3 regions of the Streptomyces sp. NPDC001634 genome follow, and region 1 is predicted to be linked to each of the others. Evidence: riboswitches for the same ligand, from Rfam matches in the RefSeq annotation. Region 1 holds a riboswitch; each other region holds the start of a gene.
The links. A riboswitch is a leader RNA that binds a small molecule or an ion and turns the genes downstream of it on or off. The one in region 1 is predicted to bind cyclic di-AMP.
Positions count from the first base shown of each region.

Region 2: another riboswitch for cyclic di-AMP. It lies ahead of ABT186_RS35910 (C40 family peptidase); the one in region 1 lies ahead of ABT186_RS43825 (M23 family metallopeptidase).
Region 3: another riboswitch for cyclic di-AMP. It lies ahead of ABT186_RS34040 (M23 family metallopeptidase); the one in region 1 lies ahead of ABT186_RS43825 (M23 family metallopeptidase).

Region 1 covers NZ_JBEOZU010000127.1:9,265-19,571, reverse strand. Annotated here, with positions in the region: gene ABT186_RS43830 (GntR family transcriptional regulator) at 1-108, opposite strand, end outside; gene ABT186_RS43825 (M23 family metallopeptidase) at 307-1,059, opposite strand; cyclic di-AMP (ydaO/yuaA leader) riboswitch at 1,072-1,220, opposite strand; gene ABT186_RS43820 (M16 family metallopeptidase) at 1,467-2,855, opposite strand; gene ABT186_RS43815 (M16 family metallopeptidase) at 2,852-4,231, opposite strand; gene ABT186_RS43810 (DNA gyrase/topoisomerase IV subunit A) at 4,555-7,011, shown strand; gene ABT186_RS43805 (CobW family GTP-binding protein) at 7,013-8,092, opposite strand; gene ABT186_RS43800 (DUF6082 family protein) at 8,460-8,987, shown strand; gene ABT186_RS43795 (hypothetical protein) at 9,260-9,496, shown strand; gene ABT186_RS43790 (peptide MFS transporter) at 9,586-10,307, opposite strand, start outside.
Region 2 covers NZ_JBEOZU010000075.1:10,968-21,274, reverse strand. Annotated here, with positions in the region: gene ABT186_RS35925 (C40 family peptidase) at 1-242, opposite strand, end outside; gene ABT186_RS35920 (hypothetical protein) at 678-1,031, shown strand; gene ABT186_RS35915 (tellurite resistance/C4-dicarboxylate transporter family protein) at 1,009-1,983, opposite strand; gene ABT186_RS35910 (C40 family peptidase) at 2,172-3,362, opposite strand; cyclic di-AMP (ydaO/yuaA leader) riboswitch at 3,372-3,541, opposite strand; gene pcrA (DNA helicase PcrA) at 3,973-6,483, shown strand; gene ABT186_RS35900 (M23 family metallopeptidase) at 6,538-8,094, opposite strand; gene ABT186_RS35895 (lipase family alpha/beta hydrolase) at 8,388-9,245, opposite strand; gene icmB (coenzyme B12-dependent isobutyryl CoA mutase small subunit) at 9,945-10,307, shown strand, end outside.
Region 3 covers NZ_JBEOZU010000067.1:27,791-38,097, reverse strand. Annotated here, with positions in the region: gene trmB (tRNA (guanosine(46)-N7)-methyltransferase TrmB) at 119-976, shown strand; gene ABT186_RS34050 (PrsW family intramembrane metalloprotease) at 1,042-2,403, shown strand; gene ABT186_RS34045 (aldo/keto reductase) at 2,474-3,418, opposite strand; gene ABT186_RS34040 (M23 family metallopeptidase) at 3,579-4,613, opposite strand; cyclic di-AMP (ydaO/yuaA leader) riboswitch at 4,625-4,782, opposite strand; gene ABT186_RS34035 (PP2C family protein-serine/threonine phosphatase) at 4,990-6,117, opposite strand; tRNA gene ABT186_RS34030 (tRNA-Met) at 6,431-6,504, opposite strand; gene ABT186_RS34025 (dihydrofolate reductase family protein) at 6,645-7,793, opposite strand; gene ABT186_RS34020 (MarR family winged helix-turn-helix transcriptional regulator) at 7,951-8,460, shown strand; gene ABT186_RS34015 (GTP cyclohydrolase II) at 8,589-9,275, shown strand; gene ABT186_RS34010 (hypothetical protein) at 9,416-9,988, shown strand; gene ABT186_RS34005 (response regulator transcription factor) at 9,978-10,307, opposite strand, start outside.

The DNA of each region.
Region 1 (10,307 bases):
GTAGCGCCGCGCCAGGAGCTCCTCGGTGAGGCGGCTGCCACGCTCGTAGACACCTGCGACGATGTCATCACGGATCGCCGTGCATACCGAGTGCGCCGGAATACGCATGACCGACCTCCGCCTTAATACCCGTGAAACGTCGCCGATTGACGCGTGTTCAACCGACTCTATTGCAGCGGGCCGGAATTTCCGACGGCGGGCCGGAATCCAGGGATATTTTTTGGACAGACAGCCGTTCGAAACGACGATGGCCCCGGCTGATGAGCCGGGGCCATCGGACGGGCATACCCGTCGACGTGCTTGGTATCAGACGTTCACACCGTGTGAACGGAGGTAGGCGACCGGGTCGATGTCCGAGCCGTACTCCGGGGTCGTACGGGCCTCGAAGTGCAGATGCGGCCCGGTGACGTTGCCGGTGGCCCCGGAGAGGGCTATCTGCCGGCCCGGGGTGACCGTCTGGCCGACGGAGACGCCGATGGACGACAGGTGGCCGTACTGCGTATAGGTGCCGTCGTTCATCTTGATGACGATCTGGTTGCCGTACGCGCCGCCCCAGCCCGTCTCGACGACGGTGCCGGAACCGACCGCGTGCACGGGTGTTCCCGTCGAGGCGTGGAAGTCGATGCCCGTGTGCGCGCCGGACGACCACAGGGAGCCGCCGCTCTTGTAGCCGGTGGAGACGTAGGAGTTGAAGATCGGCGCCACGTAGGCGTTGAGACGCCTGCGCTCGGCCTCGCGGGCGGCGCGCTCCTTGGCCTCGCGCTCCTGCCTGGCCTTCTCCGCGGCCTTCCGGCGCGCGGCCTCCGCGGCCTGCTTCTGCTCCGCGGCCTGCTTCTGGGCGGCGGCCTGGGCGTCGATCTTCTCGGCGACCGAGTCGCCGAGGGTGACGGCCTGCATCAGTCCGGTCTGCTCGACGGAGTTCTCGACGGCGAGCGCCGGGGCGGCCAGTGTGCCGATGACGCCGGTGGCGGCGAGCGCCGCGGCGCCCATGGCATTCGTGGTCGTGCGCTTCGCACGGCCGGTACGACGGTGCTTCCCGGTGGCGCAGGTGAACGCCATGAAGTGGCTGGTCCTTTCCTTCCCTCTCGCCTACCGGGTTAGCTGACGGGTTCGGAGCAGGAAGGTCTCCTACGGGCTGGAGCCCGATTCACCCCAGGGACTGTGGTTGGGTCCCCGGCTCCCCTGGCTCGCGCCGTACGGGGACTCGGCGATGACTGTCCGGTGCCGCGGGTGCGGCGCACTGCCTGACGGACAGCCCGGACGACGCTAAGGGGGCCCTCTTTCAATCAACAAACGGAGACGGGGATTTGTAGCGCATCCCACAGGGCAGAGAGGCAACTCTGCGGCAATACGGACAAAACCCCAAGAGACGGGCCCTGGTGACGGATGTCACCAGGGCCCGTTGTGTCCCGCCGTGCGACGCGCGCGTGCCTGCCAGGTGGTCTCCACGCGCGCGTGCGGCGCCCCTACTCGGCCGCTACGACGGACACTTCACCGATGCCGAGCGCCTTGACGGGCTCCGCGATCTTCGCGGCGTCGCCCACCAGGACGGTCACCAGACGGTCCACCGGGAAGGCGTTCACGACGGCCGCCGTGGCCTCCACCGTGCCCGTCGCGGAGAGTTCCTGATACAGCGTCGCCTGGTAGTCGTCCGGGAGGTGCTGCTCGACCTGGTCGGCGAAGGTGCTCGCCACGGCCGCCGCGGTCTCGAACTTGAGCGGCGCCACACCCACCAGGTTCTGCACGGCGACATCGCGCTCTGCGTCCGTCAGCCCCTCGGCGGCGAGGGTGCGCAGCACCTTCCAGAGGTCGTCGAGCGCCGGGCCGGTGTTCGGCGTGTCGACCGAGCCGCTGATGGCGAGCATCGCGGCACCCGTGCCGTCGGGCGCGGAGCGCAGCACCTGCCCGAACGCCCGCACACCGTAGGTGTAGCCCTTCTCCTCGCGCAGGACGCGGTCCAGACGGGAGGTGAGAGTGCCGCCGAGGCAGTACGTGCCGAGCACCTGCGCGGGCCAGACGCGGTCGTGGCGGTCGGCGCCGACGCGGCCGATGAGCAGCTGCGTCTGGACGGCGCCGGGGCGGTCCACGATGATCACGCGGCCGGTGTCGTCGGCGGTCACCGGAGGAACGGGACGCGGCTTGGCCGGCGAGCCCTTCCAGGCGCCGAGCGTGTCGCCGAGAAGCTCGCCGAGGTCGAACCCGGTCAGGTCGCCGACCACGACGGCGATGGCCGTCGCGGGGCGTACATACCGCTCGTAGAAGGCACGGACGGCCGCGGAGTCGATGTTCGCGACCGTCTCCTCGGTGCCCTGGCGCGGGCGCGACATGCGCGAGGACGCGGGGAACAGCTCCTTGGAGAGCTCCTTGGCGGCGCGGCGGGCCGGATTGGCCGTCTCGTGCGGGATCTCGTCGAGGCGGTTGCGCACCAGGCGCTCGACCTCGCTGTCGGCGAACGCCGGCGACCTCAGGGCGTCGGCGAGCAGCCCTAGCGCCTTCGGGAGGCGGGAGGCGGGCACCTCGAGGGAGAGGCGGACGCCGGGGTGGTCGGCGTGCGAGTCGAGGGTGGCGCCGCAGCGCTCCAGCTCGGCGGCGAACTCCTCGGCGGAGTGCTTGTCGGTGCCCTCGGAGAAGGCGCGCGCCATGATCGTGGCGACGCCGTCGAGGCCGTCCGGCTCGGCGTCCAGGGGCGCGTCGAGGAGCACCTCGACGGCGATGACCTGCTGGCCGGGGCGGTGGCAGTGCAGCACGGTCAGACCGTTGTCGAGCGTGCCGCGCTCGGGTGCCGGGAACGCCCAGGGCTTGGCCTCGCCGGGCCGGGGCTGCGGGTGGAAGTCCATGGTCGCGAGCTCGGTCACTTCGACGGCTCCTCGTCGTTGCTGGTGCCTTCGGCGGCGGTGGTTTCGGCGGCTTCCTGGGCCTCGGCCCCGTCCGTGACCGGTTCGTACACGAGCACCGCGCGGTTGTCGGGGCGCAGGCGGGCCTTGGCGACCTCCTGCACCTCCTCGGCGGTGACGTCGAGCACGCGCTTGACGGCGGTCAGGGCGAGCTGCGGGTCGCCGAACAGCACGGCGTACCGGCACAGTTCGTCGGCGCGGCCCGCGACCGTGCCGAGCCGGTCCAGCCATTCGCGCTCCAATTGGGCCTGGGCGCGCTCCATTTCCTCGGCCGTGGGCCCCTCCTCGGCGAACCGGGCGAGTTCCTCGTCGATGGCCACCTCGATGACGGGCACCTCGACGTCGCCGGACGTCTTCACGTCCAGCCACCCCAGGGAGGGCGCTCCGGCGAGCCGCAGCAGGCCGAAACCGGCGGCGACGGCGGTGCGGTCACGCCGTACGAGCCGGTTGTAGAGGCGGGAGGACTCACCGCCGCCGAGGATGGTGAGCGCCAGGTCTGCGGCGTCGGCCGAGCGCGTGCCGTCGTGGGGCAGCCGGTAGGCGGCCATCAGGGCGCGCGCCGGGACCTCCTCCTCGACGACCTCGCGCAGCTGCTCGCCGATGACCTCGGGCAGCGAGCCGGCGCGCGGCTCGGGCTTGCCGTCGTGGGACGGGATGGATCCGAAGTACTTCTCGATCCAGGCGAGGGTCTGCCGGGGGTCGATGTCGCCGACGACGGAGAGGACCGCGTTGTTGGGCGCGTAGTAGGTGCGGAAGAACGCGCGTGCGTCCTCCAGGGTGGCCGCGTCCAGGTCCGCCATCGATCCGATCGGCGTGTGGTGGTAGGGGTGGCCCTCCGGGTACGCGAGCGCGGTCAGCTTCTCGAAGGCGGTGCCGTACGGGACGTTGTCGTAGCGCTGGCGGCGCTCGTTCTTCACGACGTCCCGCTGGTTCTCCATCGACTCGTCGTCGAGCGCGGCCAGCAATGAGCCCATGCGGTCGGCCTCCAGCCAGAGGGCGAGCTCCAGCTGGTGGGCCGGCATGGTCTCGAAGTAGTTCGTGCGCTCGAAGCTCGTCGTGCCGTTCAGCGAGCCGCCGGCGCCCTGCACCAGCTCGAAGTGGCCGTTGCCCTTGACCTGGGCGGAGCCCTGGAACATCAGGTGTTCGAAGAGGTGGGCGAGCCCGGTGCGCCCCTGGACCTCGTGGCGGGAGCCGACGTCGTACCAGAGGCACACCGCCGCGACCGGGGTCAGGTGGTCCTCGGAGAGCACCACGCGCAGGCCGTTGGCCAGGCGGTGCTCGGTCGCTGTCAGGCCCCCGGAGCCTGCCTCGGCTGTGGCCGTGTGACCCATGGGCATGTACGTCCCTTCGATCGCGGAGCTTTCGCGGAAACCGCGGTTTCCTGCCGGTGCTGTCACTGTATGCAAGCGTGGGGACCGGTGGCGAAGTTCCCGGGCGGCGTACGCCGAGAGCGAGACCGGGATTACGGGGGGTGGAGCATGGCGTACAGGGTTGACGCGCCGGGTGCCGGCACCGGGCGGCAGACCGTGGACGGCGGTGCGCATGCCCGGCCGGGACCCTTGAGAACCGGGTCCTTGTCCGCGTTGTCAGTGCGTCGGTCCACAATGGTCGACGTCAGATTCGTTCATGCCCAGCACAGACTGTGAAGGAGCCGGCAGCAATGGCCCGCCGCAGCACGAAGACCCCGCCGCCCGACGACTCGTACGAGGAGAAGATCCTCGACATCGACGTCGTCGACGAGATGCAGGGCTCCTTTCTCGAGTACGCGTACTCGGTCATCTACTCCAGGGCCCTTCCGGACGCACGCGACGGCCTCAAGCCGGTGCACCGGCGGATCGTCTACCAGATGAACGAGATGGGGCTGCGCCCCGAGCGTGGCTATGTGAAGTGCGCCCGCGTCGTCGGCGAGGTCATGGGTAAGCTCCACCCGCACGGCGACGCGTCGATCTACGACGCCCTGGTGCGCATGGCCCAGCCCTTCTCGATGCGCGTCCCCCTGGTCGACGGCCACGGCAACTTCGGCTCGCTGGGCAACGACGACCCGCCGGCCGCCATGCGGTACACCGAGTGCCGTATGGCCGAGGCCACGAGCCTGATGACCGAGTCGATCGACGAGGACACGGTCGACTTCACGCCCAACTACGACGGCCAGGAGCAGGAGCCGGTGGCCCTGCCTGCCGCCTTCCCGAACCTCCTGGTGAACGGCGCGTCGGGCATCGCCGTCGGCATGGCCACGAACATGCCGCCGCACAACCTCGGTGAGGTCATCGCGGCCGCCCGCCATCTGATCCGCCACCCGAACGCGGATCTGGACACCCTGATGAAGCACGTCCCGGGCCCGGACCTGCCCACCGGCGGCCGGATCGTCGGCCTCTCCGGCATCCGGGACGCGTACGAGACGGGCCGCGGCACCTTCAGGATCCGCGCCACGGTGTCCGTGGAGAACGTGACCGCGCGCCGCAAGGGCCTGGTCATCACCGAGCTGCCCTTCACGGTCGGCCCGGAAAAGGTGATCGCCAAGATCAAGGACCTGGTCGGCTCGAAGAAGCTCCAGGGAATCGCCGACGTCAAGGACCTGACCGACCGCGAGCACGGCCTGCGCCTGGTCATCGAGATCAAGAACGGCTTCGTGCCCGAGGCGGTCCTGGAGCAGCTCTACAAGCTGACACCCATGGAGGAGTCCTTCGGCATCAACAACGTGGCGCTGGTCGACGGCCAGCCGCTCACACTGGGCCTCAAGGAGCTGCTGGAGGTCTACCTCGACCACCGCTTCGACGTCGTGCGGCGTCGCTCGGAGTTCCGCCGGGGCAAGAGGCGCGACCGGCTGCACCTGGTCGAGGGCCTGCTGACGGCGCTGGTGGACATCGACGAGGTCATCCGCCTGATCCGCTCCAGCGAGAACTCCGCGCAGGCGAAGGAGCGCCTGATGGAGCGCTTCTCGCTGAGCGAGATCCAGACGCAGTACATCCTCGACACCCCGCTGCGCCGCCTCACCAAGTACGACCGCATCGAGCTGGAGTCCGAGAAGGACAGGCTCAAGGTGGAGATCGAGGAGCTGACCCGGATCCTGGAGTCGGACGCGGAGCTGCGCAAGCTGGTCTCCGCCGAACTGGCCGCAGTGGCCAAGAAGTTCGGCACGGAGCGGCGCACCGTGCTGCTGGAGTCCTCCGGCGCCCCGGCCCCGACGGTGTCGCTCCAGGTCGAGGACGCCCCGTGCCGGGTGCTGATGTCGTCGACAGGACTGCTGGCACGCACGGCGAACGGCGACCCCTTCGCCGAGGACACCGACGGCAGGCGCGCGAAGCACGACGTGATCGTCTCCGCGGTCCCCGCGACCGCGCGCGGCGAGGTGGGCGCGGTGACGTCCGCCGGGCGGCTGCTGCGGCTGAACGTGATCGACCTCCCGCAGCTGCCGGAGACGGCGGCCCGGCCGACCCTCTCCGGCGGGGCGCCGATCTCTGAGTTCGTCTCCCTGGAGGCGGACGAGACGGTGGTCTGCCTGACGACGCTGGACGAGTCCTCCCAGGGCCTTGCCCTCGGCACCGAACAGGGCGTCGTCAAGCGTGTGGTCCCCGACTACCCCGCGAACAAGGAGGAGTTGGAGGTCATCACCCTCAAGGAGGGCGACCGGATCGTCGGCGCGGTCGAGCTGCGCACCGGCGAGGAGGACCTGGTCTTCATCACGGACGACGCACAGCTGCTGCGCTACCCCGCGTCCCAGGTGCGCCCGCAGGGCCGGCCGGCGGGCGGCATGGCGGGCATCAAGCTCACGGACGGCGCGAAGGTGATCTCCTTCACGGCGGTGGACCCGGCGGTCGACGCGGTGGTCTTCACGGTCGCCGGCTCGCGCGGCACGCTGGACGACTCGGTCCAGACGACGGCCAAGATGACGCCGTTCGACCAGTACCCGCGCAAGGGCCGCGCCACGGGTGGTGTGCGCTGCCAGCGGTTCCTGAAGGGCGAGGACTGCCTGTCGCTGGCGTGGGCGGGCGCGACACCGGCCCGGGCCGCGCAGAAGAACGGCATGCCGGCCGAACTGCCGGAGCTCGACCCCCGGCGCGACGGTTCGGGCGTGTCGCTGCCGAAGACGGTGGCCGCGGTGGCGGGACAGGTGTAGGTCAGTCGGGGCGGTCACCGAGGTTCTGGGGAGCCTCGGCCTCCTTGTCCTGCACATAGCGAAGGACGCCCCACATGCTGTGCTCGTCGGCGTGCGGGGCGTCGTCCGTGCACCCCTCCAGCTCCTTGTCGAGGGCGGCGGTGTCGATGCCCGACCCGATCAGGACGAGCTGGGTCAGCCGCTCGTCGCCGGCCTCCCAGGCCTCCGGGTAGAACCTGAGGAACCGCCCGACGGCATGCACGGCGTACCGGTTACGGGGATCGGCGGCGCCGAAGTCGACGTACCCCTTGATCCGGTAGAGGCCCTCCGGCCTGCTGTCGAGGAACTCCAGCAGCCGCCGGGGGTTCATGGGCACGGCGGAACGGAAGGACAGGCTGTCGTATCCGGCGTGCAGATGGGTGTGGTCGTGCCGGTGCCCCTCGTCCTGCCGGTGGAGATCGTCGAAGGACAGCTGCCCGATCCGCTCCTCGGCCGGCCGGCAGTCGAAGAGGAACTGGGGGTCGATTCGCCCGTACGCGGCAGGGACGACCGCGGCACGGTCGGTGAGCGACTGAACGAGCCTCAGGACGCGCTCGCCGTCCTCGGCCCGGTCGGTCTTGTTGACGACGACGAGATCCGCGAGGGCGAGATGGCGGTCGAGTTCCGGATGCTTCTCGCGTGTCGCATCGAACTCCACCGCGTCGACGACCTCGACGAGTCCGCCGTAGACCACGCGCGGCTGCTCGCTGGCGAGCAGCATGCGGACGAGCTCCTGGGGTTCGGCGAGACCGCTTGCCTCGATGACGACGACGTCGACACCGGCGGAGGGCGCGGCAAGACGGTCGAGGTAGAGGTCGAGTTCACTGGCGTCGACGGCGCAGCACAGGCAGCCGTTGCCGAGGGAGACGGTGGAGTCCCCGAGCGCCCCCGCAACGGCCATCGCATCGATCTCGATGTCCCCGAAGTCATTGACGATGGCGCCGATGCGGCTGCCTCCGCTGTGGTGGAGGAGGTGGTTGAGCAACGTGGTCTTGCCCGAGCCCAGGAATCCCGCAAGGACGACGACGGGGATCTGCTGCAAACTCGACGGCCGGCTCAACATACGCCCTTTCTCACACCGATGCGTGCGCCGGATCGCGAACCGGCGGTGGTACGAGGACGGCTCACGGACCGGCTCTCGCCGGAATGGCTCGGCTCTCGTACGAGGATTGAATGCCGACCCAGGATACGAGTGGGAGGAATGCCCGCGAAGTGAACGATTGTTAGCGGCGCTCGCGGGGCACACGTTGGGCATGGCGCCGGGAAACGCGACCCGCACTTCCCCCCGTGCGCCTCCTCTCCGCCTCCCTGCCGATCAGAGCCGCTCGGCACCCTGGGAGACGGCAAGCGCGCCGCCCATCGCTCGCCGGTCCCCACCAGTCGCCCCGCACCCGACGACCGGCGGACGGTCGCCTGATTCGGGGGTTGACATGGTCACACAGAGCTCGGGACTACGGAGGCTCGGCACAGCCACCAAAGCCCGGCTTGCGTTCGCGGCCAATGCCGTCATGGGCCGGCGCTCTCGGCAGCTCAAGCGCGCCCTGCTCACGGAGCAGCACCGGCTCCACTTCGACCTGCTCTGCAAGGCGATGGACGATCCTGCCCTGACCGCCGTCCTGGACACGTACGAGAGCGACATACCGCTGGAGAAGCAGCGCCAGTACCTCTTCGCCAACGCCCTGTACGTCAACGCGCTGTATTTCCACCGCCTCGGAGCCATGAGCCGGGTCGAACTCCACGGACACCTTCGAGTGATGTGCCGGAACAAGATCTTCCGGGAGTACTGGGAGGCAACCCGCCACCACCGGGAGAGCCTGCCCTATGCGTCGGAAGAGGCAGAACTGGGAAGGATGACCGACAAACTCGTCCAGGAGATGGACAATCTGCTCCACACCCAGGACCAGGACGACGGCGATCTCGAGGAATGGTGGGTGGTGGACTCGCTGCCGGACGAGTGACTCTTCGTCAACTCTTGCGTGCACTTTGGCCCTCTGCATACGCACGGGCGATCTCACCGGTAGTCTGCCCGCAGCCTGCTCGGGACGAACACCATGCGCAGGCGCCCCAGACTACTGCGTGGGGCCGTGATTCCCCACAAGGACCGTCGGCCCACTCATGAGCATCCGTGGGCCCACTCATGAGCTTCACTGGACGCGAGAGAGCGACCACCTCCCGCGCAGCGTCCGGCGCGCCTTTTCGGCCCGTCCTTTCGACTGACCTGGGAACGGACTTGAAGATCGTGCGTCGAGTCGGTGCGTCACCGCGGGAGCGTGGGAGCGCCACGGGGCAGACCTGCCCCGACATCTTCGAACTGAGCGACGGAAACTTCGCTGTCATCGGCACAGAGGCCACCGCCGCTCTCGACAGTGAGCTGCCGCCCGACGCAGCGCGTGCGGACTACGAACGCATCGTCGTCATCACACGTGAGACCTTGGTACGCGCCAAGGACGACATTCCCGACGCCTAGGTTTCACGCGCCCCGGCCCTCGCCGCTCCAGGCCTCGGTACAGACGACGTCGAGGCCTGGCGGCAAACGGGTGCGCGGAGCGGCGGTGGTCAGACGCCGAGGCGGCGGGTGAGCGGCCGGCGCCACAGGAGCAGGGCCGTGCCGGTCGCGAGGGCCGCTGCGCCCAGGGCCAAGAAGTAGACGGGACCCGGCACATGGTCGCCGGAGGCCTTCAGGGCGTTGCCGCCGATGCCGCCGCCGAGCGCGCCGGAGAGCCAGAAGAGGGCCACCGTCCGGCTGACGAACGTGGCCGGGGCGATCACCGTGGCGGCGCTCATCCCGACCGGCGCGAACGAGACCTCGCCGGCGGCCAGCAGCAGGAAGGCGGCCACCAGCCACAGCGGTGACACACGCGTCCCGTCGGCCGCCCGGGTCGCGGCCCCCGCCATCACGAGATAGGCGGCGGCCGTGGCGCCCATGCCGACCGCGTACTTGGCCGCCGTCGGCATCCGGTCGCCCGCGCGGGTCCACCAGCGGGCGAACAGCGGCGCCAGAACCAGCACGAACAGCGGCACCGCCGCCTGGAACCAGCTGGCGGGCACGGTCCGGCCGAGGACCTCGCGGTCCGTGGCGTGCTTGGCGAACAGGGCGAAGGCCGAACCACCCTGGAGGAACAGTGCCCAGAAGACGGCGGAGGCGAGGAACAGCCAGATGTACGTACGCACCCGGACGCGTTCGGCGGCGGTCAGCAGCGGGTTGCGCAGCAGCCGCCAGAAGCAGATCACCGGCGACACCACGCACAGCAGGCCGATCAGTGCCATGAGGTGGGCGA
Region 2 (10,307 bases), on a different contig from region 1:
ACCCGCGCCTTGGCCTTGTCCGCCTGCTCCTTCGCACCGTCGTACTTCTCGGTCGCGGCTTCCGCCTCCCGGTACAGCCGGTCCATCTCGGCCTTGACCTGTGCCGGTGAGAGCCGCGGCTCGGCATGCCCCGTTCCGTCGAAGCCGGTCGCGGACGCCGCTCCCGCGAGGGCGATCGTGGCGGCGGTCCGGGCCGTGTTGCCTCCGAGCGAACGCTGTCTGGGCTTGCGGTGCGCTGCCACCTGGGACGTCACGTCCTTTCGTACGACCGCCGGGGCCACGGGCGGTCTCACGCGTCCGGCGGCGGCCCGCACAGGGGGAACGGGCCGCCGCCGGACCTTCTCGGCGGTGGTGTCCGACGGCCGCCCCTGGCCCGGGCGGCGTTGGGGAGCCGGTCACCTGGGGGAGGACGCTAAACCTCACCGTGATGGCACTGTGACGCAAAGTACGGAACTGGCGCGAGCGGACTACCTGGTGACCTTATGTGACCGTGATCCCGTCCTGGGCTCGCTGATTTCACGCTGTGTGATGACCGATGCGGCCGTTCCGGGGGCGCGAGGGGTCGCGGAGTGCTATAGGGCGCATATATGCGGGCCCTGGGCGTCCGTAACGGGCGCCGGTGCATCCGGAGGGCCGGTGTCGAGTGGACCGCGCGCCCCTCATTAGGCTCCGGCCCCATGGACGTACTCATCCATCTCTTCGTCGGCCTGCACATCATCGGGATCGCCGCGCTGCTCGGCGGCTTCCTCACCCAGATGAAGGCGATGGGCCAGGGCACGGCCCGCTTCGTGCCCGGAATGCTGCACGGCGCGCTGACCATGCTGGTCACGGGCGTCGTTCTGGTGGGCCTCAATCAGGCGGACCACCACTCGGTCAACACGATCAAGATCGGCATCAAGCTGGCTCTGCTGATCGTGATCCTCGGCCTGGTCTACGTCAAGCGCGACGAGGAGACGGTCGAGAAGCCCCTCTTCGGCCTCGTCGGCGCGCTGACCATGGCGAACATCTTCATCGCGGTGCTCTGGACCTGACGGTTCCCAGGGCGGACCGGACGGCCGAGGCGAGGACCGCGCACCAGACGGCCACCGCGATCCACAGCAGTACCCGGCCGAGTCCGCTCGGCCAGTGCACTTCGAGAGCGGCGGCGACGGACAGTGCCGCCACGGCGGTCATCCCCATGGGGAAGACGGTCGCCCAGCGCCGTACGTCGTAACCGAGCCGCGGCCGGAGCATCTCGGCCGCCGCCAGTACGCAGTAACAGGAGCAGGCGAGCACGAGGAGGCCGACGGTGACGGCCCGCAGGGTGTCGTTGTCGTCGTTGTTCCAGAGATACAGGCCACTTTGCGCCGCGGCGACGAGCCGTGCCCCCGCCACCGCGGAGATGGCGAGTGCGCCGGCCGCGATCCAGTGGTCCCCCGCGCCGGTCAGCACCTGCCGCGGGTCGAAGCGCCACAGCCCGGCCAGGTAGAGCACGAGCCCGAGCCAGAAGAACACCAGCGCCGCGTGCGCGAGCCACGCAACCCCCTCGGCCCCGGCGAGCACCGCGGCGAGCACCGCGATCCCCTCCGTCGCCACGGACCCGAGGAACACCACCCCCGGCATACGGCGCTCCCAGTGCCACATCACCGGGAGGATCAGGCCCGCCCACAGCACGAAGGCCAGCGCGAGGAGCGCCTCGGCGAGCTGCTGCCAGCCCAGGTCGGCCACCGCCGCGCCCAACACGGCCGTCGCCGCGACCGGGGTGAGCGCGACCGGCGAGCGCGCCTCGGCCGCCCACCGCTCGCGCTCCCGCGGCAGCCGTACGGCGAAGTCCGCGGCGAGCCCGAGCCATGAGATGCCGGTCAGCACCAGGGCGATGCGGGAGAGGGCCTCGTACCCGGGCAGATGCAGCCCGACCGACAGGATGCCGGTCGCCATGACGGCGGCCCCGGTGGCGGGCGGACGCTGCGCCCACCGGATACGGAGCGCGGAGGTGCCTGACATGCGCCCGATGCTAGGGACGCGTACGCGGGTTGCGTACGGGGCACGCGCGCGCGGAGACGGAAAACACCCCACGCGCGCGGAGACGGCAAACAACCCCCCGCGCGCGGAGACGGCAAACAACCCCCACGCGTGCGGGGCGTACGAAAACGCCCACGCGCGCGTGGGGCACGAAAACGGGAGCCGAGGCCTCAGGCCGGCCGCACCACGCTGTGGATGATCGACGCGCCGCCGTAGTAGATCGACTCCTCGCGGACGTACGCGCCCGGCTTCGGTGCGTGGATCATCATGCCGTTGCCGATGTAGATGCCGACGTGGCTGATGTCGTCGTAGAAGAAGATCAGATCACCGGGCTGCGCATCGGTGAGCGAGACCGTCGTGCCGGCGTTCACCTGGTCGTACGTGGTGCGCGGCAGCGTCACCCCGGCGGCGCTCCAGGCTGCCTGGGTCAGGCCCGAGCAGTCGTACGAGCCGGGCCCGGTGGCGCCCCACACGTACGGCTTGCCTATCTGCGCGCGGGCGAACGCAAGGACCTTCGCGGCCTTGGTCGCGTAGGAGGAGTCCGTGCCGGTGGAGGTGCCCGATGAGCCCGAGGAACTCGACGAGCCGGACGAACCGGAGGATCCGGAGGAACTCGACGAGCCGGACGTGGTGCCCGAGGACGACTTCTGCTGCGCCGCCTGCCGCCGTGCCAGCTCCGCGGCCTGGCGCTGGGCCTCCTCCTGCTTCTGCTTCTCGATCGCGGCGAGCCGCGCCTTCTGCTCCGCGGTCAGCTGGGAGAGCAGCTGCCGCGCCTCGCTCAGTTTCTGCTGGACGTCCGCCTTGCTCGACTTGAGCGTTTCCTGCGACTTGGTGAGCGACTGCAGGCTCCGGCTGGCCTCCTGCCGCTTCTTCATCGTCGAGGCCTGCGCGGTGATGTACTGGTCGACCGCTTCCTTCTGACGGCTGGTCAGCCGGCTCATCAGCTGGGTCTGGTCGAAGTAGTCCTGGGGCGTGTCGGCCAGCAGGAAGGTGGCCGTGTCGGGGGCCGCGGCCCCGGTTCGGTACTGCGCCGCTGCGAACGTGCCCAGCTCGTCCCGTGCCTCGTTGAGCTTCTGGGTGCGCTTGGCGACGTCGTCGAGGAGCGTGTCGACGTGCTTGCGCTCCGTGGCCGTCTTCTCCGTCGCCGCGTCGTATCTTTCGGTGGCCGACTCCGCCTGGCGGTAGAGGTCGTTGACCTTCTTCTCGACCTCCTCGATGCTCGGCTTGTTGTCGGCGGAGGGCGCGGCGTTGGCGGTCTGGGAGAGCAGGGCCACGGAGGTGAGGGCGGCCGTCGCGAGGGCGGGGGTCCGTATGCCTGCGATGCGCGTGCCGGAGGGACGCGGCTTGCGGTGCGGCGCCATTGAGAGGCGACTCCTTCCGTAATCCGCCTACCGAGTTAGCTGTCGGGTTCGGGCGGGTGGTTCCGGAAGGTGTGCCCTACGGCCGTGCCCCGAAGGGCAGTTGGCCGATTCACCCCAAGGTCGGTGGGTCCCCGGCTCCGGCTGCCGCGGGGGCGCACCGGACTCGGCGGAGGCCCCGCGACCCGGCGACCTTCGCCGGTGGTTGTCGTGCGGCCTGCCGGGCACGCTAGCCAACTGGTGTGGCCCGTGTGAAGGTTGATGTGCGATATGCCCGATACATTTTCGTGACCTTGACCTTGAGGTGTGCCGCCCATGGTCAATGCGGAGGTATCTGTGGCGGGTTGGTCGATTTTTTCCTCCGGAGTCGGGATTTCCGTGGAGTATGAGACTTCTCCGGAGTCGGAATTCCAGTGGAGCCGGGATTCCTTCGGGGCTCCGACGTGGGCGTATGTCCCGTACGGTCGATTGCCGAACGTGGTCGGACCGACCCGGAAAGTAACAGTAATCAAGCGGTCAATTCCGGAGGAGCGCCCGGCCGGAGACCGATCCCGGGGACGGATTGCCGGGGCGGCGGCCGGTTGTCGGTGGGGCGGCCTAGACTCGGAGAGCGATGAGCAGCCTCTTTGACGACAGCTTCCTGGCGGACCTCAAGGCCAATCCGGCCCACGAGGAGGAGCCCCCGCCACCCGAGGACGATCACGCACCGGAGTCGGTTCCGGACGATCTGTTCGACGGGAAGTTCGACATGCCGCCGGACCGGGACGCTTACTACCGCGACGGCGCGCCCCGCCCGGTCATCGACCCGCAGGCGCTGCTCCAGGGGCTGAACGAGAACCAGCGCGCGGCCGTCGTGCACGCCGGCTCCCCCCTGCTCATCGTGGCCGGCGCCGGCTCCGGCAAGACCCGAGTGCTCACCCACCGCATCGCGTATCTGCTGGCCGAGCGGGGCGTGCACCCGGGACAGATCCTTGCGATCACCTTCACCAACAAGGCCGCGGGCGAGATGAAGGAGCGCGTCGAGCATCTCGTCGGCCCGCGCGCGAACGCGATGTGGGTGATGACCTTCCACAGCGCGTGCGTCCGCATCCTGCGGCGCGAGTCGAAGAAGCTCGGCTTCACATCCTCCTTCTCGATCTACGACGCCGCCGACAGCAAGCGGCTGATGGCGCTGGTCTGCCGCGATCTGGACCTCGACCCCAAGCGCTTCCCGCCGAAGTCCTTCAGCGCCAAGATCTCCAACCTGAAGAACGAGCTGATCGACGAGGAGGACTTCGCCGCCCAGGCCGCCGACAGCTTCGAGAAGACCCTCGCTCAGGCGTACGCGCTCTACCAGTCGCGGCTCCGCGAGGCGAACGCGCTCGACTTCGACGACCTGATCATGACGACGGTCAACCTGCTCCGCGCCTTCCCGGACGTCGCCGAGCACTACCGCCGCCGCTTCCGCCACGTCCTCGTGGACGAGTACCAGGACACGAACCACGCCCAGTACGCCCTCGTACGGGAACTCGTCGGCAGCTCCGAACATCCCGTGGACGTACCGCCGAGCGAGTACGACCTGCGGCCGGCCGAACTGTGCGTCGTCGGTGACGCCGACCAGTCGATCTACGCCTTCCGTGGCGCGACCATCCGCAACATCCTCCAGTTCGAGGAGGACTACCCGGACGCCACGACGATCCTCCTGGAGCAGAACTACCGCTCCACGCAGACGATCCTGAGCGCAGCCAACGCGGTCATCGAGCGCAACGAGTCCCGCCGCCCCAAGAACCTGTGGACGAACGCGGGCGCGGGCGCGCGGATCACCGGCTATGTCGCCGACACCGAGCACGACGAGGCGCAGTTCGTCGCCGACGAGATCGACCGCCTCACCGACAAGGCCGAGGCGAAGGCGGGCGACGTCGCCGTCTTCTACCGGACCAACGCCCAGTCCCGTGTCTTCGAAGAGGTCTTCATCCGCGTCGGCCTGCCCTACAAGGTCGTCGGCGGCGTCCGCTTCTACGAGCGCAAGGAGGTCAGGGACGTCCTCGCCTATCTGCGGGTGCTGGCGAACCCGGAGGACTCCGTGCCGCTGCGGCGGATCCTGAACGTGCCGAAGCGGGGGATCGGCGAGCGCGCCGAGGCGATGATCGACGCCCTTTCCCAGCGGGAGAAGATCAGCTTCTCGCAGGCGCTGCGCCGCGTGGACGAGGCATACGGCATGGCGGCCCGCTCGACGAACGCGGTCAAGAAGTTCAACGCGCTGATGGAGGACCTGCGGACGATCGTGGAGTCGGGAGCCGGCCCGGCCACGGTCCTGGAAGCGGTCCTCGAACGCACCGGTTATCTGGCCGAACTGCAGGCCTCGACCGACCCCCAGGACGAGACCCGCATCGAGAACCTCCAGGAACTCGCGGCCGTGGCCCTCGAATTCGAGCAGGAGCGCGGCGAGGGCGGAGCGACATCAGGGGCTGCCGCCCCGGGGAGCACGCTGGCCGACTTCCTGGAGCAGGTCGCTCTGGTCGCCGACTCCGACCAGATCCCGGACGAGGAAGAGGGCGACGGCGTCATCACGCTGATGACCCTGCACACCGCCAAGGGCCTGGAGTTCCCGGTGGTCTTCCTGACCGGCATGGAGGACGGTGTCTTCCCGCACATGCGCGCCCTCGGCCAGACCAAGGAACTGGAGGAGGAGCGGCGCCTGGCATACGTCGGCATCACACGCGCAAGGGAGCGGCTGTACCTCACCCGGTCGGCCATGCGCAGCGCCTGGGGCCAGCCCTCGTACAACCCGCCCTCGCGCTTCCTGGAGGAGATCCCGGACCAGCACGTGGAGTGGAAGCGCACGGGCGCCTCCTCCGCCCCCGTGTCATCGGGTCCGGTCTCGGGTGTGGCGGCCTCACTGTCGTCGTCCCGGTCGAGGTCCTCGGCCGCGGGCGCGTCCGGCTTCGCCACGCGCCGGGGCGGTGCGACGGAGAAGCCGGTGATCGCCCTGGCGATCGGCGACCGTGTCACACACGACCAGTTCGGTCTGGGCACGGTGGTCGGTGTGAAGGGAACGGGCATGAACGCGGAGGCGACGATCGACTTCGGGGACGCGAAGCCGAAGCGGCTGCTGCTGCGCTATGCGCCGGTGGAGAAGCTGTAGTCAGCACAGCTGAGCCCCCGCCGAACGGCGGGGGCTCACGCAGGAGTCAGTTGATCAGGTCGGATCCAGTCCGTGGCTCCGCAGCCAGGGCAGCGGGTCTATCGCGGCGCCTCCGCCTGGCCGCACCTCGAAGTGCAGATGCGGACCGGTCGAGTTGCCCGAATTGCCGGAGTACGCGATCGGCTGGCCGGCCTTGACCGTCGTACCGGAGGGCACGCGGTAGCTGGAGAGGTGGCAGTACCACGTCTGCGTGCCGTCCTTCGCGGTCACGATCATCATGTTGCCGTACGCGCTGTTCCACTTGGTCTGCACGGTGCCGTCGGTCGCGGCCATCACCGTCGTCCCGTACGACACCGGGAAGTCGATGCCGGTGTGCACGGACATCCAGTTGACGCCGGCCTGGCCGAAGTAGGCGCTGAGCCCCCTCTGTGTGACCGGCAGTACGAACTTGGGGCGAAGCCGTTCCCTGAGGGCCGCCTCCGCCGCCGCCTTCTTCTTGTCGGCCTCCTGCTGGGCCTTGAGGTCGATACGTTCCTGCGTGCGGCTCGCCCGGTCCGCGAAGTCGTTCGCGCCCGCGGAGAGGCTCTCGAGCTGGGAGTCCAGCTTGTTGTTCACGGTGGACGGTTCCACCGGAGCCGCGTCGGGCGTGCTGGCCGTCGTGTCCTTGCTGTCGTTTCCGACCATGCCGACGGACGCGGCGGCGATCCCGGTGACCCCCATCACACACACCGACGGTACGGCGACCGTCAGCAGCGCGGAACGCTTCGCCGGGGTGCGGCGGCGGGACCGGTTCGCGGTGCGGCACGCGGTACGCGAGGCCGGGAGGGGGGTGATCTCCTCCTGGTCTTCGAGCAGCGGGGCGTCACCGGAGGTCCCGGGAGCGTGTTCCAACTCGGCGTCGTCGATGGCGTCTTGCTCGTACGGGAGCTGCTCGAAGGATTCCGCCGTTTCGAAGAGGGCGGTTTCCTGCTGGTCGAAGGACTCCGGGACGACCTGCTCGAACGTAGCCATCGCGGTCGCCGTGTCCGTCGCCACGGCCTGGTGATCGTGTATCCCGTGCTCGGGGGCGCCGTCCGAGTTCCACTGCGTGGCGTCGTACGCGCCCGTGTCGAAGCTTTGCGTGCCCCATTCCCACTGCTGGGTCGGGTCCGCAGCCTGGCCCGCCTCGAGCCAGGCGTGCGCGTCCCACTGGCCGGTGCCCTCGGGAGCGGTGGCCTGCGCGGGGATACCGGCGAGCTGCTGATAACCGGCCGCCCAGGCGGTGGTGTCATGGGCGCCGGTGTCGAACGCCGCATAGTGCTGGGCGGCGTACGCGTCGTAGTTCAGCGTCTGGTGCGTGCCCGCGCCGAGGGTCGTGTGGCTGCCGGTGGACCACTGGGTGGTGTCGTACGAGCCGGTCGAGCCGTCGACGGGCAGGTTGCCGAAGAGGGGGTCGGCCGCGAAGGTCGTGGTCGCCCGGCCGCTGTCGCCGTAGAGGGTGGCGGGGTCGGCGTACGTCGTGAACTCACCGTACTGACCTCCCTGCTGGCCATACGGCGCGTAGTGCGCCGAGTCGGCATCGGAGGCCGGAGCCGGGGGAGTTGCGGTCCCCGACGGGTGACGGTCGTTCACCAACTTCTCTTTCGCCTCGACAACAGGGGCTGGCAGAGCAGTGCGGCGACTGTACCCGGCGGTAGGCGGGCGCGACAATCTTCGGCAGGTTTCCGGCAGGCAGGAAACGGGCATTCGGCTGTGTTTCGGCAGGCTCCGGCGAGGCTTTGGCTCTGCGTTCGATGAATGTTCGATAGCCGATGGGTGTCCGGGAGCCGGCGGACGGCTTGATCGGAGGCGAGTGGGCGTCGTCCCGGGGCCCGTGACGGCCGGGGTGTGCTGCCCGCCGTGCCCGGGCGGGCGCGCGCCGATGCTCAGGCCACGGTCAGTCCGTCGCTGTGGGCGGCGGTGGTGCCCGGCTGCTCGAGGTCGAGTGCCTGCCGTATACCGGCCGCGACCGCGGGGTGCACCGGCAGGGCGAGGTGGCCGATGCCGGTCACCCGGACGTTCTGTGCCACCAGGTCCGGGTGGTCCACGCAGGCCGTCTCCAGCGGGTCCATCAGCGGATCCAGATCGCTCCAGAAGCTCACGAAGTGTGTACGGCAGCCAGGGGCGGGCGCGCGCAGCTCCTCGATCAATGCGGAGCCCGGACGCATCTGGCGGACGATCGGGTGCGCGTTTGCGAGCGGTGCGACACGGGTGCCGGAGTGAGGCGTGCCCAGCGTGACGAGCGTACGGACGTGCAGGTCTCCACCGAGGCACTGCACGTAGTACCGCGCGATCAGTCCGCCCAGGCTGTGTCCGACGATGTCCACCTGCGGCTGCCCGGTGCGCTCGCAGATCTCCTCGATGTGGCGACCCAGCAGCTGGGCTGCGGTACGTATGTCACATGTCAACGGAGAGTAATTGAGTGATTCGATGTGCTGCCTGCCGTGCTGCGCGAGGTTGCGGCGCAGGAGGACGAAGACCGAGCGGTTGTCGATGAACCCGTGGAGCAGGATGACCGGGGGTTTGGCCTCGGTGGGCAGCGGTGCGGCGTCCGGCGGGGGGAGGAGCGGGGCGGAATGCCGCTCCTGGATGATTCCCGAGGGGTAGAGGAGCAGATGCCCGGCGAGGATCGCGAGCTCCAGGGCGGTCGCCTTCAGGAGGGCGATGGAGAGTCCGGCCAGCCTGGTCGGGAACAGGCGCTGGCAGAGCGGAAGCAAGGGCTGCACTGCCCCGGTGACCTTCATGGCCGACCTCCCGTCGGCGCACGCGAGGACGCCTCTGTCCCCCGTGTGCCCTCGTGGAAAGCCGTGGCGGCGGTGGCCTGAGGGGCAGGTGCCGCGGGTACGGCCGTGCCGCGGATGCGGCATACGAAGCGCCGGTGGCGCGACGGGCGACTTGTCGTCGTAATGACGTTACCCCGCCGTGCGGCCTGGCGCTGTGTCCCGTCCTCCTTGTACGGTTCCGGCTCGCTCCCCGCTTTCGTGCCCTTGCATTCCTTTCGCCGAGGAGGCCCACCACCACGGCGCCCCGCTGGCGATGCGGTGGTGCGGCCGCCTCGTGGCGGCTCTCCTTGCGCGCGATCCCCTCGGTCCACGGCGCGCGAGCCGCTGGTTCTGCGGCCCGTGTGCCGCGGGGAGAGAGGACCCCACGCGGCGAATGTGTCCCATCGTGTGATTTCCCCCTCGGTCTGCACCGTGAAACTGCCGGTTGCGGGATGCTGGCGATAACGTTCGTTCACTTCCCGGGTCGGTGCGGCGCGGGGCGCCGGTGCCGTGGGGCGTTGCGATGCGCGTGGCCTGCGCGGACTGTGCTGCCGTTGCGGTCCGTGTGTCCACTGGTGCGGACTGTGCCGATGGTGCGGTTCGTGTCTGCCGGTGCGGTGATGTGGCGGCGGGGCAGTACATCGGTACAGGGTGTGGAGTAGTCGCTTCATGGAGGCAGTGATGGGTGTGGCAGCCGGTCCGATCCGCGTGGTGGTGGCCAAGCCGGGGCTCGACGGCCACGATCGGGGGGCCAAGGTGATCGCGCGGGCGCTGCGCGATGCGGGTATGGAGGTCATCTACACCGGCCTCCACCAGACGCCCGAGCAGATCGTCGACACGGCGATCCAGGAGGACGCCGGCGCGATCGGACTGTCGATCCTGTCCGGCGCGCACAACACGCTGTTCGCCGCGGTGATCGATCTGCTGAAGCAGCGGGACGCGGAGGACATCCTGGTCTTCGGCGGCGGGATCATCCCCGAGGCGGACATTCCCCCGCTGAAGGAGAAGGGCGTCGCGGAGATCTTCACGCCCGGCGCCACGACC
Region 3 (10,307 bases), on a different contig from region 1:
ACCGGCCTCGTCCTCAAGCTCCCCCAAGCTCTCGGCTTCGCTCGAGCAGGGGCCCCCACGACGGGCTGGATTCGGCTGGGCTGGTTCAGGTCGGCCTCCCCGTAAAATTGGTCCCACTGTGTCTGACTCCCTCGACTTCGCTCCCGACGACCACCGGGCCGCCCCGGGCGGTCCGTCCGGCGGTGCCCCCGGTATGTCCATTCGCCACACCCGGGCCAAGGGTGTGCCCCGGTTCCCCGACGGGCCCAAGGCCGATCCCGCCGGGTCGCACTTCGAGCGGCGGATCCGGAGTTTTCAGCCGCGGCGGAGCCGTGTGACGGCCGGGCAGGCGGACGCGCTGCAGCGGCTGTGGCCCAAGTGGGGGCTGGACATCGACGGACAGCGGACCCTCGAGCCCGCCGAGTTGTTCGGGAACACGCACCCCGTCGTGCTGGAGATCGGGTTCGGCATGGGCGAGGCCACCGCGCAGATGGCCACCGCCGACCCGGACACCAACATCCTCGCCGTCGATGTGCACACTCCCGGCCAGGGCAATCTGCTGAGCATCGCCGACCGGAACGGACTGACCAACGTCCGTGTCGGCAACGGCGACGCGATCATCCTGCTCCGCGAGATGCTCGGGCCCGACTCCCTCGACGGTCTGCGCGTCTACTTCCCCGACCCCTGGCCCAAGAAGCGCCACCACAAGCGGCGGCTCATCCAGCCCGAGTTCCTCACGCTCGCCGCCACCCGCCTCAAGCCGGGCGCGCTGGTGCACTGCGCGACGGACTGGGAGCCGTACGCCGAGCAGATGCTCGAAGTGCTGACCGCGCACCCGGATTTCGAGAACACACAGCCGGACGGCGGTTACGCGCCCCGCCCCGGCTTCCGCCCGCTGACCCGTTTCGAGGGCCAGGGACTGGACAAGGGTCATGTCGTGAACGACCTGCTGTTCCGGCGCGTACCGCACCGGAACCAGCCCTCCGCCGACGACTGAGCGCCTCCGCGAGCCCCGCCCGGCACTGTCGCGGGCGGCGCCCCCGTCTCGTTAGGGTCGATGCCGTGGCCACCTTTTCCTCGTATCCGACGCACCCCGACGGCAATGCCGGAGGACGCATGCTCGGGCACGCGCACTGGTGGCAGAGGCGCTGGGTGCGCTACGGGGCGCTGATCACACTTCTCGCCCTGTCCGGCCTCGTCATCCTCGCCCTCGTACGACAGCAGACCGGTACCGAGGGCTTCCTGGTCGGGCTGGGCCTCGCGGTCCTGCCCGTGCCGCTGCTCATCGCCGCGTTCCGCTGGCTGGACCGGGTCGAGCCCGGGCCCTGGCGGAACCTGCTCTTCGCCTTCGCCTGGGGAGCATGCGCGGCCGCGCTCATAGCCATCGTCGCGAACAGTTTCGCCACCAGATGGATCGCGACCGCGACCGCCGACCCGAACAGCGCCGACACGCTCGGCGCCACCGTCATAGCGCCCATCGTCGAGGAGTCCGCGAAGGCGGCGGCCGTGCTGCTGGTCTTCCTCTTCCGCAGACGGGACTTCACCGGGATCGTCGACGGGGTGGTGATAGCCGGGGTCACCGCGACCGGCTTCGCCTTCACGGAGAACATCCTCTACCTGGGCACGGCCTTCGGCACGGACCAGCTGAACGGCGAACGCGGGCTGGCGTCCGTGACGGCTGCGACCTTCTTCGTACGGGTGGTGATGTCGCCCTTCGCGCACCCGCTGTTCACCGTGCTCACCGGTATCGGCTTCGGCATCGCCGCGCTGTCGGCGGAGCGCCAGCACGTGCGCCGGGTACTGATGCCGCTGGGCGGGCTGCTGCTCGCGATGGGCATGCACGCCATGTGGAACGGGTCGTCGTCGTTCGGCCAGTACGGGTTCTTCGCGGTCTACGCGTCCTTCATGGCGCCCGCGTTCGGGCTGCTGACCTGGCTGGTCGTCTGGACGCGGCAGCGGGAGCTGCGGACCGTGCGGGAGGAGTTGCCGGCGTACGCGGTGGCCGGCTGGCTGGGGCCGGTGGAGCCGTTCGTCCTCGGCTCCATGCGGGCGCGCCGGCTGGCCCGGGAGTACGCGGGGCACCACGCCGGCCGAGCGGCGGCGCGCTCGGTCGCGGAGTACGAGGCGTATGCGACGTCGCTGGCGTTCCTGCGCCACCGGGGGCGCCGGGGGCGGGCGGGAGCCGACTTCGTCGCACGGGAACAGGAGTTGCTCTCCGCGCTGTGGGCACGGCGGGGGGTGGCACGGCCGGCGCTGGAGCACGCCGCGAGGGCCATGACGCCGGTGGCTCCGCCGGCAACGGCTCCGGCGGCCTGGCCGGGGTACGGATACGCGCCGGTGTACGGTGCGCCGCCGCCGTACTGGGCGTCGGCGCACGGTACGACGGCGGTGCCGTATCCCGGGTACAACCCGTACCGCTCATAACGGGTTGAAGTAAGGGGGTTGAAGCAAGGGGTTGAAGTAAGGCGTTGAAGCAGGAGGCTGAAAGGGCTCGCTACGCGGACGCCTCGGTGAGGCGCTTCAGCTCCTCCTCCGTCAGCGTCACATCCGCCACCGCCAGCAGTGCCGGCAGCTGTTCCACCGTGCGGGCCGAGGCGATCGGGGCCGCGATCGTCGGCTGGGCCGCCAGCCAGGCCAGGGCCACCGTGGCGAGCTCCGCGTCCCGCGCCTGCGCGACCTCGTCGAGGGCTGCCAGGACGCGCCGGCCGCGCTCCGTCTCCAGATGCTTGCCCGCACCGGCGGCCCGCGCCGAGTCCACCGTCGTACCCGGCCGGTACTTGCCCGTCAGGAAGCCGGCCGCGAGGGAGAAGTACGGAACGGCCGCGAGGCCCGCACGGGAGACGACGTCCCGCAGCGCGCCCTCGTAGGTGTCGCGCGAGACCAGGTTGTAGTGCGGCTGCAGCGCCACGTACCGCGCCAGGTCCTCGCGGTCGGAGAAGTCGAGGGACTCCTGGAGGCGCTCGGCGGAGATGTTGGAGGCGCCGATGGCGCGCACCTTGCCCGCCTTCACCAGCTCGTCGAGCGCGCCGATGATCTCCTCGACGGGCACCTCCGGCTGATCGAAGTGCGTGTAGTAGAGGTCGATGTGGTCGGTGTCCAGGCGGCGCAGGGACGCGTCGGCCGCGGCCTTGATGTTCGCGGCGGTCAGGCCCTTGTAGTCGGGGTGCTGACTGACCTTGGTCGCGATGACCACGTCGGAGCGGTTGCCGCGGGCCTTGGCCCACTTGCCAATGAGGGTCTCGGACTCGCCGCCCTTGTTGCCGGGAATCCAGGCCGAGTACGAGTCGGCCGTGTCGACGAAGTTGCCGCCCGCCGCCACGTAGGCGTCGAGCACGGCGAAGGACTGCGCCTCGTCGGCGGTCCAGCCGAAGACGTTGCCGCCGAGGGAGAGCGGGAAGACCTCGAGGTCGGAGGAGCCGAGCTTGCGAAGGGAAGTCATGCTCTTCTTCAACGCCCGGGCCGGATCGATATCTTCCGGAACAGCCGCAAAGTCCCCGTAAACAAGCAGATTCCAGAATTCCGGTTCAGGGCGCCAAGCCGACAGCCCTGGCGTCGGGGGGTGTGCGCCAGGGCCGCCGGGGTTCGGATGAGAAGAGGTGTCAGGGGTTGAGGCCCTTGCCCTGCAGCCACGCCATCGGGTCGATGGCGGCGCCGCCGTTCGGGTGGACCTCCAGGTGCAGATGCGGCCCGGTCACGTTGCCGGTCGCGCCCACGCGGCCGATGACGTCGCCCGTGGACACCTTCTGCCCCACGCTGACGCTGATCGACGACTGGTGGCAGAACCACAGCTCGGTGCCGTCGTCGAGGGTGAGGACCGTGCGGTAGCCGTACGAGCCGGCCCAGCCCGCCTGCGTGATGGTGCCGCTGTGGATCGCCTTGATGAGCGTGCCCGTGGGCGCGGCGAAGTCGAGACCGGTGTGGTAGCCGGAGGACCACATGGCACCGGCGTCACCGAAGCGGGAGGTCAGCGTGTACGAGGACGTCGGCAGCGTGTACTGCTTGGCCAGCTCGGCCAGCCGTGCCGCCTCGGCCTTCTGCTTGGCCTCCTCCTCCGCCTGCTTCTTGTCGGCGGCGGCCTTGGCCTTCGCGTCCTCCTGCGCCTTGGCCGCGGCCTCGGCGGCCTTCTTCGCGGCGGCGTCCTCAGCGGCCTGCGCGGCGGCCTTGTCGATCCGGTCCTGCTGGGAGGCGGCCTGCTCGATGATGCGGGCGCGCAGCGCCTCGCCCGCGCCGGAGTTGCCCGCGGCGGCGTCGGCGGTGGTCACGCCCGCGGCGCTGAGCGGGGTGGCGGAGCCCTTGGGGGCGCCGGCGTCCTCGCCGATGAGCGCCTTGGCCGAGTGCGTGAGCGAGGAGAGGTCCGGCAGGGATATGGACACCGGAGGCTTGCCCGACTGCGCGGTGGCCATGCCGCCCGCGCCGACGGCGGCCATCACGCCGACGCCCAGAACGGTGGAGCTGCGCGCGAGTCCGCCTCCGCGCTGCTTGGTGACGCGGTGCCGGCCGCGGACGGGGCGGAGCGACTCCTCGGTGGGGTTCCACTCCTCCCAGGGGCCCTCGTCGGTGCCAGGTGCGAAACCGAACGTCTGAGTTCCGTTCGGGGCGAACGAGGTGCTCTGGGCAGGCGGGTTGGACGCCACGTGGGCGCACTCCTTTCCTTCCTTCTCGCCTACCGGGTTAGCTGACGGGTTCGGAGCAGGAAGGTCTCCTACGCGCGTATACCTGCCGTGCTTCCACGGCGGCATCCGCTCGATTCACCCCAAGGTGGTGGTTCCCCGGCTCCCTTGCGGGATTCGGCACACGCGCACGGAGCCGCCTCTTGTGACGGCTGGGACGACCGCGCTGCGTTATCGAACGTTAATAGACGCGGGGGCCGGATTCCAAGCCGTTCGACCTAGATCATTAACGCCCCTGGCCAGGACTTTCACGCCATGAACGGCAGAAAACGGGCGAGTTGCTCCCACCTCAGGAGTCTCACAGATATTGACAGTATGTCAGTTGTTGAGCGGAGGGGCGTCAGATGATCACCTGGCGTGACGACGGCGACGGGTGCTCGGGGCGGCGTACGGCCAGCACGGCCATGTCGTCCGTGGCACGGCCGCCGGTGTGGCGGGCGACCTCCTCGGTGACGGCGGCCAGGAGTGCGGCGGGCCCGGGGAAGACGCGGCCGACGAGGCGGCCTGCGGGGTCGTAGAACTCGCCGTGCGCATCGCGTGCCTCCGAGACGCCGTCGGTGAAGAAGAGCAGCGTCGCCCCGGGCGGGAAGTCCCACTCCTTCGCCCGGTCGGGCCATATGCCGAGGTCGCCCATACCCAGCGGCAGCGCGGGCTCGGGGGGCGCCAGCTCGCTCAGGGTGCCGTCCGGGTGCAGCAGCAGCGGTGCGGGGTGGCCTCGGCTGACGATGCGGACGCGTCCGCCGCCGTGCGGGATCTCGGCGAGCACCGCGGTGGTGAACCCCTCGAACGCGTCGATCCGGTCGCGCCGGGTGCCCTCGCGCAACAACGCCCGCTCCAGGCGCTGGGCGACGGCCTCCAGCGTGGACTCCTGTTCCGCGGCCTCCCGGAAGGCGCCGATGACGACGGCGACGGCGGCCACCGCCCCCATTCCCTTCCCGCGCACGTCCCCGACGACGAGCCGGACGCCGTGCGGGGAGTCCTGCACGGCGTACAGGTCGCCGCCGATGAAGGCGCCCGCCTGTGCCGCCTCGTACCGGGCGGCGATGTCGAACCCGCCGATCCGTCCGGCGGGTTCGGGCAGCACGGCGCGCTGGGCAGCCTCGGCGATCTCATGGGCGGAGGCGAGGCGTTCGTCGTTGCGGCGGACGAGCACGTTGACCAGGACGGCCAGCACGGCGACGGTGACGATGGTGATCACCTCGGTGACCGCGTCGGCCTGCCCGAGGATGCCGAGCCCGAGGTGGACCGCGAGGACGGCGACGACGGCGGCCACGCCGGTGAGAACGGTGCCGGGCAGCGAGTAGAGCGGTGCGGCCACCAGGGGGGCGGCGGTGAAGAGGGGACCCGCCCTGAAGTCGGACGGGGTGAAGTAGTCGTGGCAGGCGCCCGCGACGACGAGCAGCGCGGGCAGGGCACGCAGGAACGCGCGCGCGTACGAGATCCGGCGGGTCTCGGACCCGACGGGCATCGGCGGTGTGGCGTCTCCCACACCGAGGTCGGCCACCGGGTCGCCGGGCAGTCGGCCGCCGGACCGGTCACGGCCGTCGTCCTCCTGGTCGTACGGCTCCTGCGACCGCCACGCGCCTGCTTGCTGCACCACCCGTCCAGGCTTTCCCGCGGGGACGGCGGGAGGCGACCGCTGAGGGCCGATCGGCGTATGCAACGGTGACACGAACGGGCGGTTGAACGCCGGGAACCAGGGATGCCGGGGCGCGGGGTACCGGGGGGCAAGGAAAAACCGAGGGCCGGAACCCTTTCGGATTCCGGCCCTCGGCCATCAGTAGCGGGGACAGGATTTGAACCTGCGACCTCTGGGTTATGAGCCCAGCGAGCTACCGAGCTGCTCCACCCCGCGTCGGTGAAACCAGTGTACGCCATGCGCGCGACACGGAGCACACCGGTTTTACGCCCATGGCCCCTCACCAGCGTTTTCCGGCCTCCACCGACCCTTTCACGGCCACGGGGTCATGCACTCACGGTGCCCCCACGGTGCCGTCAGGAGCGGGTCGCCGGGGGCAGCAGATGGGCGTTCGGGGCCATCGCACAGGCCTCGTACTCCGGAAGGAGCAGCACGTCCACCCCCGCAGCCGCCAGCAGCGCGTTGCCGTCGGCCGACTGCACGAACGTGTCCGGTTCACGCCAGGCCGTGACCACCCGTCGTACCCCGGCGTCCAGGATCAGCCGGGCGCACGGTGCGGGCCGGGAGGCGCGGCGGGCGCACGGTTCCAGGCTGCTGTACACCGTTGCGCCGGCCAGCCGCGGATCCGCCGGGCCGAGCTTCGCCAGCGCCGCCTCCTCCGCATGGACCACGGGGTCGCCGCCCTCCCGGGAGTGCCCCCGCGCCAGCTCCGTACCGTCGGCCGCGACGATCACCGCCCCCACGCTGAAGGCCGTCTCGGACGGCGGGCACTGCGCGGCCAGCTCGCAGGCCGTCTCCAGCCACCGCCGGTCCGCGGCGGAGGCGCGCTGCCCGGTGCCGGGCGCCGTGGGCACGTAGCGCATCAGCACGACGTCCCCGACCGGCCGCGTCTCCACCAGCCGCATACGCCCGGGCGGGTACGCCCCCGGCCCGAACATCCGCGGCGCCTCCGCCTCCCCCACGAACAGCGGGGCGACCACGAGCTGCAGCTCGTCCGCGAGCCCCTGCTGCAGCAGCTGCGTGTGGACGCGCCCGCCGCCCTCGACCATCAGCCGCCGCACGCCCTTGACCTCGCCCAGATGGCCGAGCACGGCCCGCCACTCCACGTCCGGGCCGAGCGCGACCACCTCCACGCCCGCCGGCAGCAGCCCGTGCAGCCGCTCCGCGCCCTTGTCCGTCGTATAGACGGTCTTCGCGCCGCCTGTGTGCCAGAAACGGGCATCGGGATCGAGGTCCCCCGACGCGCTGACCGTGACCTTCAGCGGGTACTCCGGCAGCCCGGCGGCCACCCGGGCCGCCCGCCGTTCGGCCGAGTTGACCAGCAACCGCGGATTGTCGGTGCGCAGCGTCCCCGCGCCGACCAGGATCGCGTCGCTGTCCGCCCGCACCTCGTCGACCCGGTCGAAGTCCTCGGGTCCGGACAGCAGGAGCCGCTCGGGCCCGGTGTCGTCCAGGAAGCCGTCGAGGGAGACGGCGGCGGACAACAGGACGTAGGGGTGGGCCATGGGGGCGCTCCTGTGCTCGGGCCTGCTTAGTTCGACTCGCTCAGCTTGCTTCGACTCGGCCGGCTTGCTTCGACTCGCTCAGCTTGCTTCGACTCGCTCAGCTTGGTTCGACTCGGCCAGCTTGGTTCAACTTTTAAACAGTAACTACACTGCCAGTATGACGACCCGCTGGCTCACCCCGGAGGAGGAGCGCGCCTGGCGCTCCTACCTCGCCGCGTCGTGGCTCCTGGAGGACACGATCGACCGGCAGCTCCAGCAGGAGGCCGGCATGCCGCACCTGTACTACTCCGTCCTGGCCCATCTCTCCGACGCGCCCGGCCACCAGTTGCGGATGACCGACCTCGCCGAGGCGACGAAGATCACGCGCAGCCGGCTGACCTACGTCGTCACCCGCCTGGAGAAGGACGGCATCGTCCGCCGGGAGGGGTGCCCGACCGACAAGCGCGGCAGCATCGCGGTCCTCACGGACGCGGGCATGGCACTTCTGGAGCGTACGGCGCCGGGCCATGTCGAGACGGTCCGCGCAGCCGTCTTCGACCACCTCACGCCGGAACAGGTGGCCCAGCTGGAGGCGATCTCCGACCGGATCACCGAGGCGCTCCAGGGAGACGAGGAGCGGCCCACGTGCGGCGAGCTGCCGTGGCGCCGGCGTTCGTCCTCGGCGTAACCACCAAATGAGGTTGCTTGAACATTAAAGCAGGGTTAGAGTCTCCGACCGAGGTTGTGCTTCAAATCTGAAGCATGGGGCGCACCCTCCGCACCCGCAACCCGCCGGATCGGAGAAAGACGACAGACATGCGCGACCCACGCAACGCCACGGCATCCACTGCCGGCAGTGACAGCAGCCAGACGACCGACCTCCCCACCGCCACGGTCCGCACCCGCGTGACGGTCCCGCTCCGCTTCGGCGACGGCTACACGGTCACCGCCGACCTGGTCACCTTCCACGGCCTGGCCGACGGCCAGGAGCACGTGGCCGTGATCCTCGGCGAGCCCGCCACCGACCGCCCGCCACTGGTTCGCCTGCACTCCGAGTGCCTGACCGGCGACGTCTTCGGCTCGGCCCGCTGCGACTGCGGCCCCCAGCTGCGCGAGGCGGTGGAGCGCATCGCCGACCAGGGCGGCATCCTGCTCTACCTCCGCCAGGAGGGCCGCGGCATCGGCCTCTACAACAAGCTCGACGCCTACGCCCTCCAGGACCAGGGCCTGGACACCTACGAGGCGAACGCCGCGCTCGGCCTGCCGGAGGACGCCCGCGACTACACCGCCGCCGCGCAGATGCTCCGCGCCCTCGGCATCGACAGCCTGGACCTGCTCTCCAACAACCCGGACAAGGCGGGCCAGCTCCGCGCCCTGGGCCTCACGGTCACCCACCGCGTCCCCACGGGTGTCTTCACCACGGCCCAGAACGTGCGCTATCTACGCGCGAAGGTGGTCCACACGCAGCACACGCTGCCCCTCACGGAACTGACGGCGGGCTGACCCACCACTGCCCGGCCCGCCGGGCCGGGCAGTGTGGGTGGCGCCCCGGACAAATTCCGGTGAAAGTGCCGTACGCCGCTGATACGTTGCGGCCTCCAGCCATACCGGTCGATCCCCTCCGATCGGGAGCGCCTCTCGTCATGAGCCGCCTGAGCGAGTCCGTCAGCCGTGTCCTGCACCTCCTCGGAGAAGCGGACCTGGCCGCGGACCGTACGGTCGCCCGGCTGCTCGACGAGACGACCGCCCGGCGCTCCCCGGACCTGTCCGATCCGACTCCCCAGGAGCAGGCCACGCTGATCGAGGGGCGCTCGGTCAACCTGATCCCCTCCGCGTCGGCGCTGGTCGAGCGGATCGAGACCGCGCGGGCGGCGGGGCGGCCGTTGGTCGTCAAGTACGGCATCGACCCGACCTCAGCGGATCCTGGCCGGCGAGGTGGTGGCGGCCCTGCACGGCGTGCAGGCCGCGAGCGCCGCCCGCGCGGAGTTCAGGGTGCCACGGCCTGCGCGGTGCGCAGTACGGACTCGTTGGTGGAGCCGGACCTCAAGCTCCCCGACAGCAGCAGGATCACCGGATGCGTGGGCATCCGCCCAACCTACTGGCCCGGTACGGCGATCCTCCTCATGACAGCTCGACGGCCACAAGTTCGTGCCCTCACCGTTCGGCCCGGACACAACGGCGTGATGGCTGCGCCCCCAGGATCGCTCAGCGGTTGAGGTACGCCAGCACCGCGAGGACGCGCCGGTTGTCGTCGTCGGAGGGCTGCAGGCCGAGCCGCGTGAAGATCGAGGCCGTGTGTTTGGACACCGACCGCTCAGTGATCACCAGTTGCTGCGCGATGGCCGCGTTCGAGCGCCCCTCCGCCATCAGCGAGAGCACCTCCAGCTCGCGGGGCGTGAGCGCGGCCACCGCGTCGTCGGCCGAGTTGTGGGCCAGCAGACGGGCGATCACCTCGGGGTCCATCGCGGTACCGCCCGTCGCCACGCGCCGTACCGCGTCGACGAACTGGCCACCGTCCATCACCCGGTCCTTGAG